DNA from 2 places in the Delftia sp. WSY_22 genome. Region 2 is predicted to be linked to the other one. Evidence: riboswitches for the same ligand, from Rfam matches in the RefSeq annotation. Region 2 holds a riboswitch; the other holds the start of a gene.
The links. A riboswitch is a leader RNA that binds a small molecule or an ion and turns the genes downstream of it on or off. The one in region 2 is predicted to bind thiamine pyrophosphate.
Positions count from the first base shown of each region.

Region 1 (4,216 bases), on a different contig from region 2:
CGCCAGCCGCGCCACGGCGGGCGCCTTGAGCGTGTCCAGCGCCTGGGCGCCCACCATGCCGAAGCCCAGCTTGTGGCCATGTGGCAGAAAGCGCGTGGTCACGGGCAGGCGCTGGCGCAGCGCCTGCAGCGTCTGGTTGCCGCCGTAGGCGAGCACGGTGTCGGCCTCGGCGTGGAGCGCGGCGGCGGCATCTCCATTCGCGCCATCTGCCCCATCCACACCCCCCGCTCCGCTCCACCACACCACGGCCAGGCAATCGGCCAGCGGCGGATGCACCTCGGCCAGCAGCCGTGCGAACCAGCCCGCGAACAGCGGCTCGGCGCTGGCCAGCTTGCCAATGGCTGGCGCCTTGACCAGCAGGCCGCAGACCAGGCTCCACAGGGACAGCGCAGGCACATTGCCGGCCCAGCTGTGCATCAGCAGGTCGGGCCCGAAGGCGCGCACCGCGCCGCCCTTGGGCGCGGGCTGGAAGCCGTCGAGCACGGCCGGGTTGGCAAAGTCCTCGGCCACGAAGCGCCGCAGCTGCGCGGCGCGAAAGGTCTTGAAGAAGCCCGTCAGCCCCAGGCGCACCATGTCGGCGTCATAGCCGCTGACCACGGGCAGCCAGGTCTCGGCCTGGCGCCGATAGGGATCGCTGCGGTCCAGCAGGCGGGCAATGGCACGGTCGATGGCATCGATGATCTCGGCCACGGGCATGGCCCTGAGGTGGCGGTCGGCGGCACGGCGCACATGGGCTGCCAGCGCATGCATCTGCGGGCCGGTCAGCAGGGGCACGGAGACTTCCAGCCGCACGCCGCTGCGTTCGAAGGGCAGCACATGCCACTGCACCTCGTCCTCGCGCAAACCAGGCAGGTCGGGCAGGTAGCCGGCCGTGATCCTCTCGATGTTCATGCAGCAGCGGCCTTCACGAATTCATCGACCGCCAGCGAGCAGCCCTTGGCCGCTGCGCCCTCGGCACGCCCCAGCAACAGGAAACCGCTGTTCTCGCCATGGCCGGCCCACAGGCCCACGTCCTCGGTGAGGATGGTGGTGACCGCGTTGTAGTTGGCCAGGTCGCAGTGCACGAGAATGCCGCGCTCGCCGGGTGCCACGCTGCGGCCGGTGACGGGCTCGACCAGGCGCGAGCGTATCCAGTGCGGCCCCGACTTGACCGAGGGCAGCGTGGCATTGCCGTCGTCATAGAACTGCGTGCTCAACTCGGTCATGCCGTACATGTTGATGCAGTGGCTGCGCGGCACGCCCAGCAGCCGGGACAGGTCGGCGTAGAAGTCCTCCAGCGGCAACTCGCGCGACTGGCCCTTGTAGCCGCCCGTGTCCAGGATGCGGCTGCCCGGCGGCAGGCAAAAGCTGCGGCCCTGCTCGCGCAGCGCGTCCATCACATGCACCAGGCTGAAGCTGGCGCCCAGCAGCGCATAGGGGCGGCCGCTGCGCTCGGATTCCTCCAGCACGGCGCACAGGCCGGGCATGTCCAGGCCGTCGGGGGTGAGGAAGTAGCGGCTGTCGGGAGTGCCGAATTCCGTCTTGGCCAGCGCCAGGTAATGCGCCAGCGAAGAGTTGGGCATGGCCTGCTCGTCGGGAAAGAGAATGCCCATGGGCAGGCGCTCGTGCCCGGCCATGAAGCGCTGCGCGAAGTTGCGCGTCATCGACGCATCGTAGACATCGAGCGCGGGATGGAAGTGGCGCCCGCGCGAAGACAGTCCCTTGGCCTGGCCCGTGGTGCCGCTGGTCATGAACACGCGCTCCGCGGGCGAGGCCGGCTCGCTGCGCAGCTCCATGGCCTTGAACGCATCGATGGGCACGGCGGGAATGTCGCTCCAGGTCTTCACATTGCGCAGCGTGGCGCCGCGCCGCTGGCAGAAGCTGCGAAACGGCGCATTCGATTCGTATTGGTAGGCGAACAGCCGCAGCGCCAGTGCGTCGAACTGCTCGTCGGTGCAGCCGTCCATGGCGATGAATGCAAGCAGGTCTGCGACCAGAGAAGCCGCCTGGGGCCGGGCCTTGTCCATGGAATTCCTTCGAGAGCTGGGACGTGATGCTCCGAAGGCGCCCCGCCCGTGGCGCATGGGCGGCCACGCAGGGGTGCAAGCTCTTCTTCCGCCGGAATGACCCGGTTCAAGTTCTCGGGTGTGGATCTCAGCACTGGCGTGCACCCCGGAGCGGAGGGCTATCTTACAGCAGGGTCGCCAACGCCGCAGGCCCGGGGCCATCGCCCTGCAAGACTGCGTCAGCCCAGTGCCGTCAGCCGCCGCATCACCCATTCCACGGGCCCCTGCGCCACCTTCTTGCTCCAGGCCCAGGCGGCCAGGCTGGCGATGATCACGTACAGCGCGGCGGCCACGGCCACTTCGCGCAGGCTGCGCGATCCGTCCAGCGCGCCCATGGCCTCCAGCAGCCCCATGCCGATGAGGATGTGGGCCAGGTACAGGGTCAGCGTCATGCGCCCGGCCGGCAGCAGGCCGCGCCACGGTCCACCGGGCCAGCGGTCGGCCAGCCGCAGGCAGGCGCCGATGGCAATGCTGGCGCAGCCCAGGCCCATCAGCAGGTAGGCAGGGCCGGGCGGCATGGGGCCGGTGGCCAGCCAGGGAGCCCAAGCGCTGCGGGCCGCAAGCGCCGAGACGGCGCAGGCCAATCCCACCATCACGCCACCCGCAGCCACCAAGGTCCATTGCACGCGCGGCTCGGCCAGCGGCAGGCGTGCCAGCAGCATGCCGCACAGGAAGAACGCAAACCACGGCAGCACCGGATGGAAGCCGTTGAACAGCAGGTTGCGCGCAAAGCCGGCCGGCTCCCACAGGCCCTGGTAGGACAGGCTGGCCCAGTCCCAGCCCTGGCTGTAGTCCAGCTGCAGCAAGGCCCAGGCGGACAGCACGGCCACTGCCGCCATGCCGGCCAGCAGCGCCCGTGCGCCGGCCTGCAGCCAGGCGATGGCCAACACGAAATACACCGCGTAGTAGTGAATGATGTCGGCCGGAAAGATCAGCAGGTTCATGCCACCGGCCACCAGCAGGAACAGCGCGCGGCGCAGCGTCCAGAGGCGCGCCGTGGCCGGCTCCAGCGAGCGCGTGGCCAGCACCAGGCCCAGGCCTGCCAGCACCACGAAGGTGGCCGAGGCCTTGCCCTCCAGGAAATGGAAGAACGACAGCAGCCAGCCAGGCTCCTGCAGCGCGGGATGCATGGCCTGCTTGAAGTTGACGAACACCATGCCTGCCAGCGCGAGGTAGCGCGCCAGGTCCAGCCCCGCCAGGCGGGCGCCCCTGCCGGTGGCATGCCTCATGTCGCGTCTCCCTGTGCCTCGCCTCCAAGAAGGCAGGCCAGCAAGGCGGGATGCAGCACATCGACCCCTTCATCCGCCCCCGCGTCTTCTTGCGGCGTCACCGCCAGCGCAAAGCGCAGCGCATCGCTTTCCACGGCATCCAGCAGCAATTGCGCGGCCAGGCGCACGGGCACGGCGGGCCGCAAGAGGCCCTGCTGCGCCCCGCGCTCCATGAAGCCTGCCAGTCCGTCGAGCATGCGCCTGCGGTTGGCCTCGAAGGCCGGCGCCAGCCCGGGCGAACGCGCGATCTCGGACAGGCACTCGGCGCTGAGCACGGCCCATTCCCGCTGGCGGCACAGCGCCTGGTAGGCGGCCAGGAATTGCGCCACCACCGGCAGCGAAGGGGCTGCGGCCCGCTCCAGCGCCTGCAGCAAGGGCAGCAGCTCGGTCTGCTCCTGCGTGGCGACCTCGGCAATCAAGGCCTCCTTGCCGTCGAAGTGGTTGTACAGGTTGCCCAGGCTCACCGAGGCAGCCTGCGCAATGTCGCGCATGCTGGTGCAGTGAAAGCCGCGCTCCACGAAGCACTGCAGGGCAGCCTGCACGATGAGGGCCCTGCGCTCGCTGATGTCTTCCTTCTTTTTCATGCCCCGAATGATGAACGAACGTTCATTCATAGTCAACACCGGGGCACGAAGTCACAGCGGCGGCATGGGGCCCACGCCCGAAGGAACGGCCTCCTCGTTGGGCCTGCAGGGCTGGCGCAGCATGCGTCGGCAGTCCGGCAGCTGCCGCTCATGGGCATAGGCGATATGGCCCAGCACGATCTTCGAGGGCCGGCTGCGGTCCAGCCAGACGGTGTTGGTCGAAGGCGTGGACAGATGGTCGAAGGCCCAGTACCCGGTCTGCGAAGGCGTGTCCAGGGTCACGCGCAGGCTGGAGCCCGCGCGGAACACATGGGCGAAT
Region 1 is NZ_JBICKN010000017.1:31,220-35,435, forward strand. Features, by position in the region: gene ACF8NF_RS08780 (acyl-CoA reductase) at 1-891, opposite strand, end outside; gene ACF8NF_RS08785 (long-chain-fatty-acid--CoA ligase) at 888-2,006, opposite strand; TPP riboswitch at 2,073-2,164, opposite strand; gene ACF8NF_RS08790 (DUF418 domain-containing protein) at 2,225-3,274, opposite strand; gene ACF8NF_RS08795 (TetR/AcrR family transcriptional regulator) at 3,271-3,897, opposite strand; gene ACF8NF_RS08800 (CocE/NonD family hydrolase) at 3,949-4,216, opposite strand, start outside.
Region 1: linked by a shared signal. The riboswitch ahead of ACF8NF_RS08785 (long-chain-fatty-acid--CoA ligase) and the one ahead of thiC (phosphomethylpyrimidine synthase ThiC) in region 2 are both predicted to bind thiamine pyrophosphate.

Region 2 (4,216 bases):
AACAATAACCAGCCCCTAGATGCTTGACCGCCTGCGCTCCGATATCCAGTGCATCCTCGACCGCGACCCTGCGGCACGCAGCACCTGGGAGGTCATCACCTGTTATCCGGGTCTGCATGCGATCTGGCTGCAGCGCCCGGCGCACTGGTGCTGGAACCATGGCCTCAAGTGGCTGGGGCGCTTCATCTCGCACATCGGCCGCTGGTTGACGGGCATCGAGATCCACCCGGGCGCCGTCATCGGCGAGCGCGTGTTCATAGACCACGGCATGGGCGTCGTCATCGGCGAGACGGCCGTGGTCGGCGACGGCTGCACCATCTACCACGGCGTGACCCTTGGCGGCACCTCGCTGTACAAGGGCGCCAAGCGCCATCCCACGCTGGGCCGCGATGTGGTGGTCAGCGCGGGCGCCAAGGTGCTGGGCGGCTTCGAGGTGGGCGACGGTGCCAAGATCGGCAGCAATGCCGTGGTCATCAAGCCCGTGCCCGCAGGCGCCACGGCCGTGGGCATTCCGGCGCGCATCATCGCCAGCAAGAACGGCCACAGCGCCGATGTGACCGAGCACGACCCGGCATCTGCCAAGGCCGAGTCCATCAAGGTCCCGTCGGCCGCCGCGCCCCAGCCTTTCACGGCCTACGGCATCACCCAGGAAATGGACCCCGTGGCCCAGGCCATGCGCGGCCTGAGCGATGGCGCGGCCGCGCACGAGCAGCAGATCGCGCTGCTGTGGGAGGCCATTGCCAAGCTCTCGGCCGGCAGCAAGGTGGGCGACTGCGTGCCCTGCGAGTCCGAGCGCCCGCAGGCCTTCCAGAAGGACAAGATCGACCAGATCATGGGCAAGTAGGCCTGCACAAGATCCCCAAGATCCCCCAAGATCCCCCAAGAAGACCGGAGACTCCGACCAGCATGAACGTTGAACAGGCCTTGCATGCGCGCCGCTCCGTGCGCGCCTTCCTGCCCCAGTCGCCCGATGCGGCGCTGGTGCGCACCCTGATGGAACAGTCGGCCAATGCGGCCTCGGGCGGCAACCTGCAGCCCTGGCGCGTGCTGGCGCTGACGGGCGATCCGCTGCAGCAGCTGCTCACCGCCGTTGCCGAAGCCGAGCCCCAGGACGCCCAGCCCGGCCTGTCCTACCCGCCCAATCTCTGGGAGCCCTACCGCAGCCGGCGCTTTGCCAATGGCGAAGAGCTGTACCAGTCGCTGGGCATTCCGCGCGACGACAAGCCCGCGCGGCTGGAGCAGCTGGCGCGCAACGGCCAGTTCTTCGGCGCGCCCGTGGGCCTGATCGTGGCGGTGGACGAGCGCATGGGCCTGCCGCAATGGGTGGACCTGGGCATCTACCTGCAGTCCTTCATGCTGCTGGCCTGCGCCAATGGCCTGGCGACCTGCGCCCAGGGCTTCTGGCGCCGCTACAACGACGCCGTGACCCAGGCGCTGGCGCTGCCCGAGGGCTACCACGTGGCCTTCGGCATTGCGCTGGGCTACGAGGACAAGAGCGCCCCCATCAACGGCTGGCGCGCCACGCGCGCTCCGCTGGCCGAATGGGGTGCGCTGCGCGGCTTTGACTGACGGCGGCGCATGGCCCCTGGGCAAACCCGCAGGCGATGGGCCGCCAACCATCCTCTATACTTGCCGCTGCTCCGGGGTGTGCTGATGCACTGAGATGCCAACCGGTCCATGCGCTGCATGGGCCAGGCGGCGAACCCGACGAACTTGATCCGGTTGATACCGGCGGAAGAAGAGCGGGACCCTGAAGCGGGGCCGAAGTCAGAGGATGGAAATCCGCCACGGCGGATACACGCAGGGCCGCAACGGCCAGGCAGGCCACCATCCAACGCACATCGGCCCTTGCCAACCAAGGCTGCTCGTGCGCCTTGGCGTGCGTGGCAACCAGGGGCCAAGGCCATACGGCCCTGGCAGGCCCACACTGGCATAGCCCGGTGCGCGGCCTTTGGCACAGCCCAAGGAGTGTCCGGTTCCCGGAGCGTTGTTGATCGACGCTTTGAACGCAAGGAACCCGACATGAACGCTCCCGATTCCATCTTCACCCCCGCAGCCGGCGAAGCTCCAGACGCACAGCGTTTTTCCGACCTGCTGGCGCAGTCGCGCAAGCCGTTCCCGGCCTCCACCAAGAGCTATCTGCAAGGCAGCCTGCACAGCGGCCTCAACGTGCCCGTGCGCGATATCCAGCTGACCAATGGCGAGCAGGTCAGCGTCTATGACACCTCGGGCCCCTACACCGACCCTGCCGTGGCCATCGACGTCCGCAGCGGCCTGCCCGGCGTGCGCAATGCCTGGATCGAGTCGCGCGGCGACAGCGAGTACTACGCCGGCCGCCTGCGGCAGGCCCTGGACGACGGCGGCAAGCGCGGCGAGGAAGACGAGCGCGTGGCCCGCCTGCGGGCCGAGGCCGCATCGCTGCAGCGCCAGCCGCGCCGCGCCAAGAGCGGTGGCAACGTCACCCAGATGCACTACGCGCGCAAGGGCATCATCACGCCCGAGATGGAGTACGTGGCCCTGCGCGAGAACGGCCGCCGCGAATGGATGGCCGAGTACCAGCAGGACGCCGCGCGCGAGGCGCGCCTGGCCGGCAACGGTCTGGGCGCCGCCATCCCCAAGATCATCACGCCCGAATTCGTGCGCGACGAAGTGGCGCGCGGCCGCGCCATCATCCCGGCCAACATCAACCACCCCGAGATCGAGCCCATGGCCATCGGGCGCAACTTCAAGGTCAAGATCAACGCCAACATCGGCAACTCGGCCGTCACCTCCAGCATCGAGGAAGAGGTCGAGAAGCTGGTCTGGGCCATCCGCTGGGGCGCGGACAACGTGATGGACCTGTCCACGGGCAAGAACATCCACACCACGCGCGACTGGATCATCCGCAACTCGCCCGTGCCCATCGGCACCGTGCCCATCTACCAGGCGCTGGAGAAAGTGGGCGGCATCGCCGAGGACCTGACCTGGCCCATCTTCCGCGACACCCTGATCGAGCAGGCCGAGCAGGGCGTGGACTACTTCACCATCCACGCCGGCGTGCGACTGGCCTACATCCACCTCACGGCCCAGCGCCGCACGGGCATCGTCTCGCGCGGCGGCTCCATCATGGCCAAGTGGTGCATGGCCCACCACCGCGAGAGCTTCCTGTACGAGCACTTCGAGGACATCTGCGACATCATGAAGCAGTACGACGTCAGCTTCTCGCTGGGCGACGGCCTGCGCCCCGGCAGCGCCTCGGACGCCAATGACGAAGCCCAGTTCGCCGAACTCAAGACCCTGGGCGAGCTGACCCAACTGGCCTGGAAGCACGACGTGCAGACCATGATCGAAGGCCCCGGCCACGTGCCCATGCACATGATCCAGGCCAACATGACCGAGCAGCTCAAGCACTGCCACGAGGCGCCGTTCTACACCCTGGGCCCGCTGACCATCGACATCGCCCCCGGCTACGACCACATCGCCAGCGCCATCGGCGCGGCCATGATCGGCTGGTTCGGCACCGCCATGCTGTGCTACGTCACGCCCAAGGAACACCTGGGCCTGCCCGACCGCGACGACGTCAAGCAGGGCATCATCGCGTACAAGATCGCCGCCCACGCCGCTGACGTCGCCAAGGGCCACCCCGGCGCCCGCGCCCGCGACGACGCGCTGAGCCAGGCCCGCTTCGACTTCCGCTGGCAGGACCAGTTCAACCTGGGCCTGGACCCCGACACCGCCCAGGCCTACCACGACGAAACCCTGCCCAAGGACAGCGCCAAGGTGGCGCACTTCTGCTCCATGTGCGGCCCCAAGTTCTGCTCCATGAAGATCACCCAGGAAGTGCGCGAATTCGCCGCTGCCAAGGGCGTGGCCGAGCAGGAAGGCATTGCCGCCGGAATGCAGGCCAAGGCCGAGGAATTCAACCGCGCGGGCGGAGAGTTCTATATCCCCATCGTGGAGGCCAGCAGCGATACGACGGCGCGTTGATCGCGCGGCATTGAGCCGATCCGGGCTGCGTGCAATGCGCGGCCCGGTGGCCGCCGTGGATGGCGCGGCGGCCTTTCCTTGGGAAAACACCTAGCGGTCCGTGATGGCTGAGGATCAGTCCGTTGCCGAATCGTTTATCTCCAGTCCCCTTCTCCCGCCGAGAATTCCATGGCCAGCCGTTGCCGGCGTTGCCCCGCAGGCTTCGCAGGCACAAGAACAAGAACGCGCTGACTGTACGGCCGCAGTTTTT
Region 2 is NZ_JBICKN010000057.1:87,948-92,163, reverse strand. Features, by position in the region: gene cysE (serine O-acetyltransferase) at 20-844, shown strand; gene ACF8NF_RS24360 (nitroreductase) at 907-1,569, shown strand; TPP riboswitch at 1,632-1,757, shown strand; gene thiC (phosphomethylpyrimidine synthase ThiC) at 2,023-3,966, shown strand.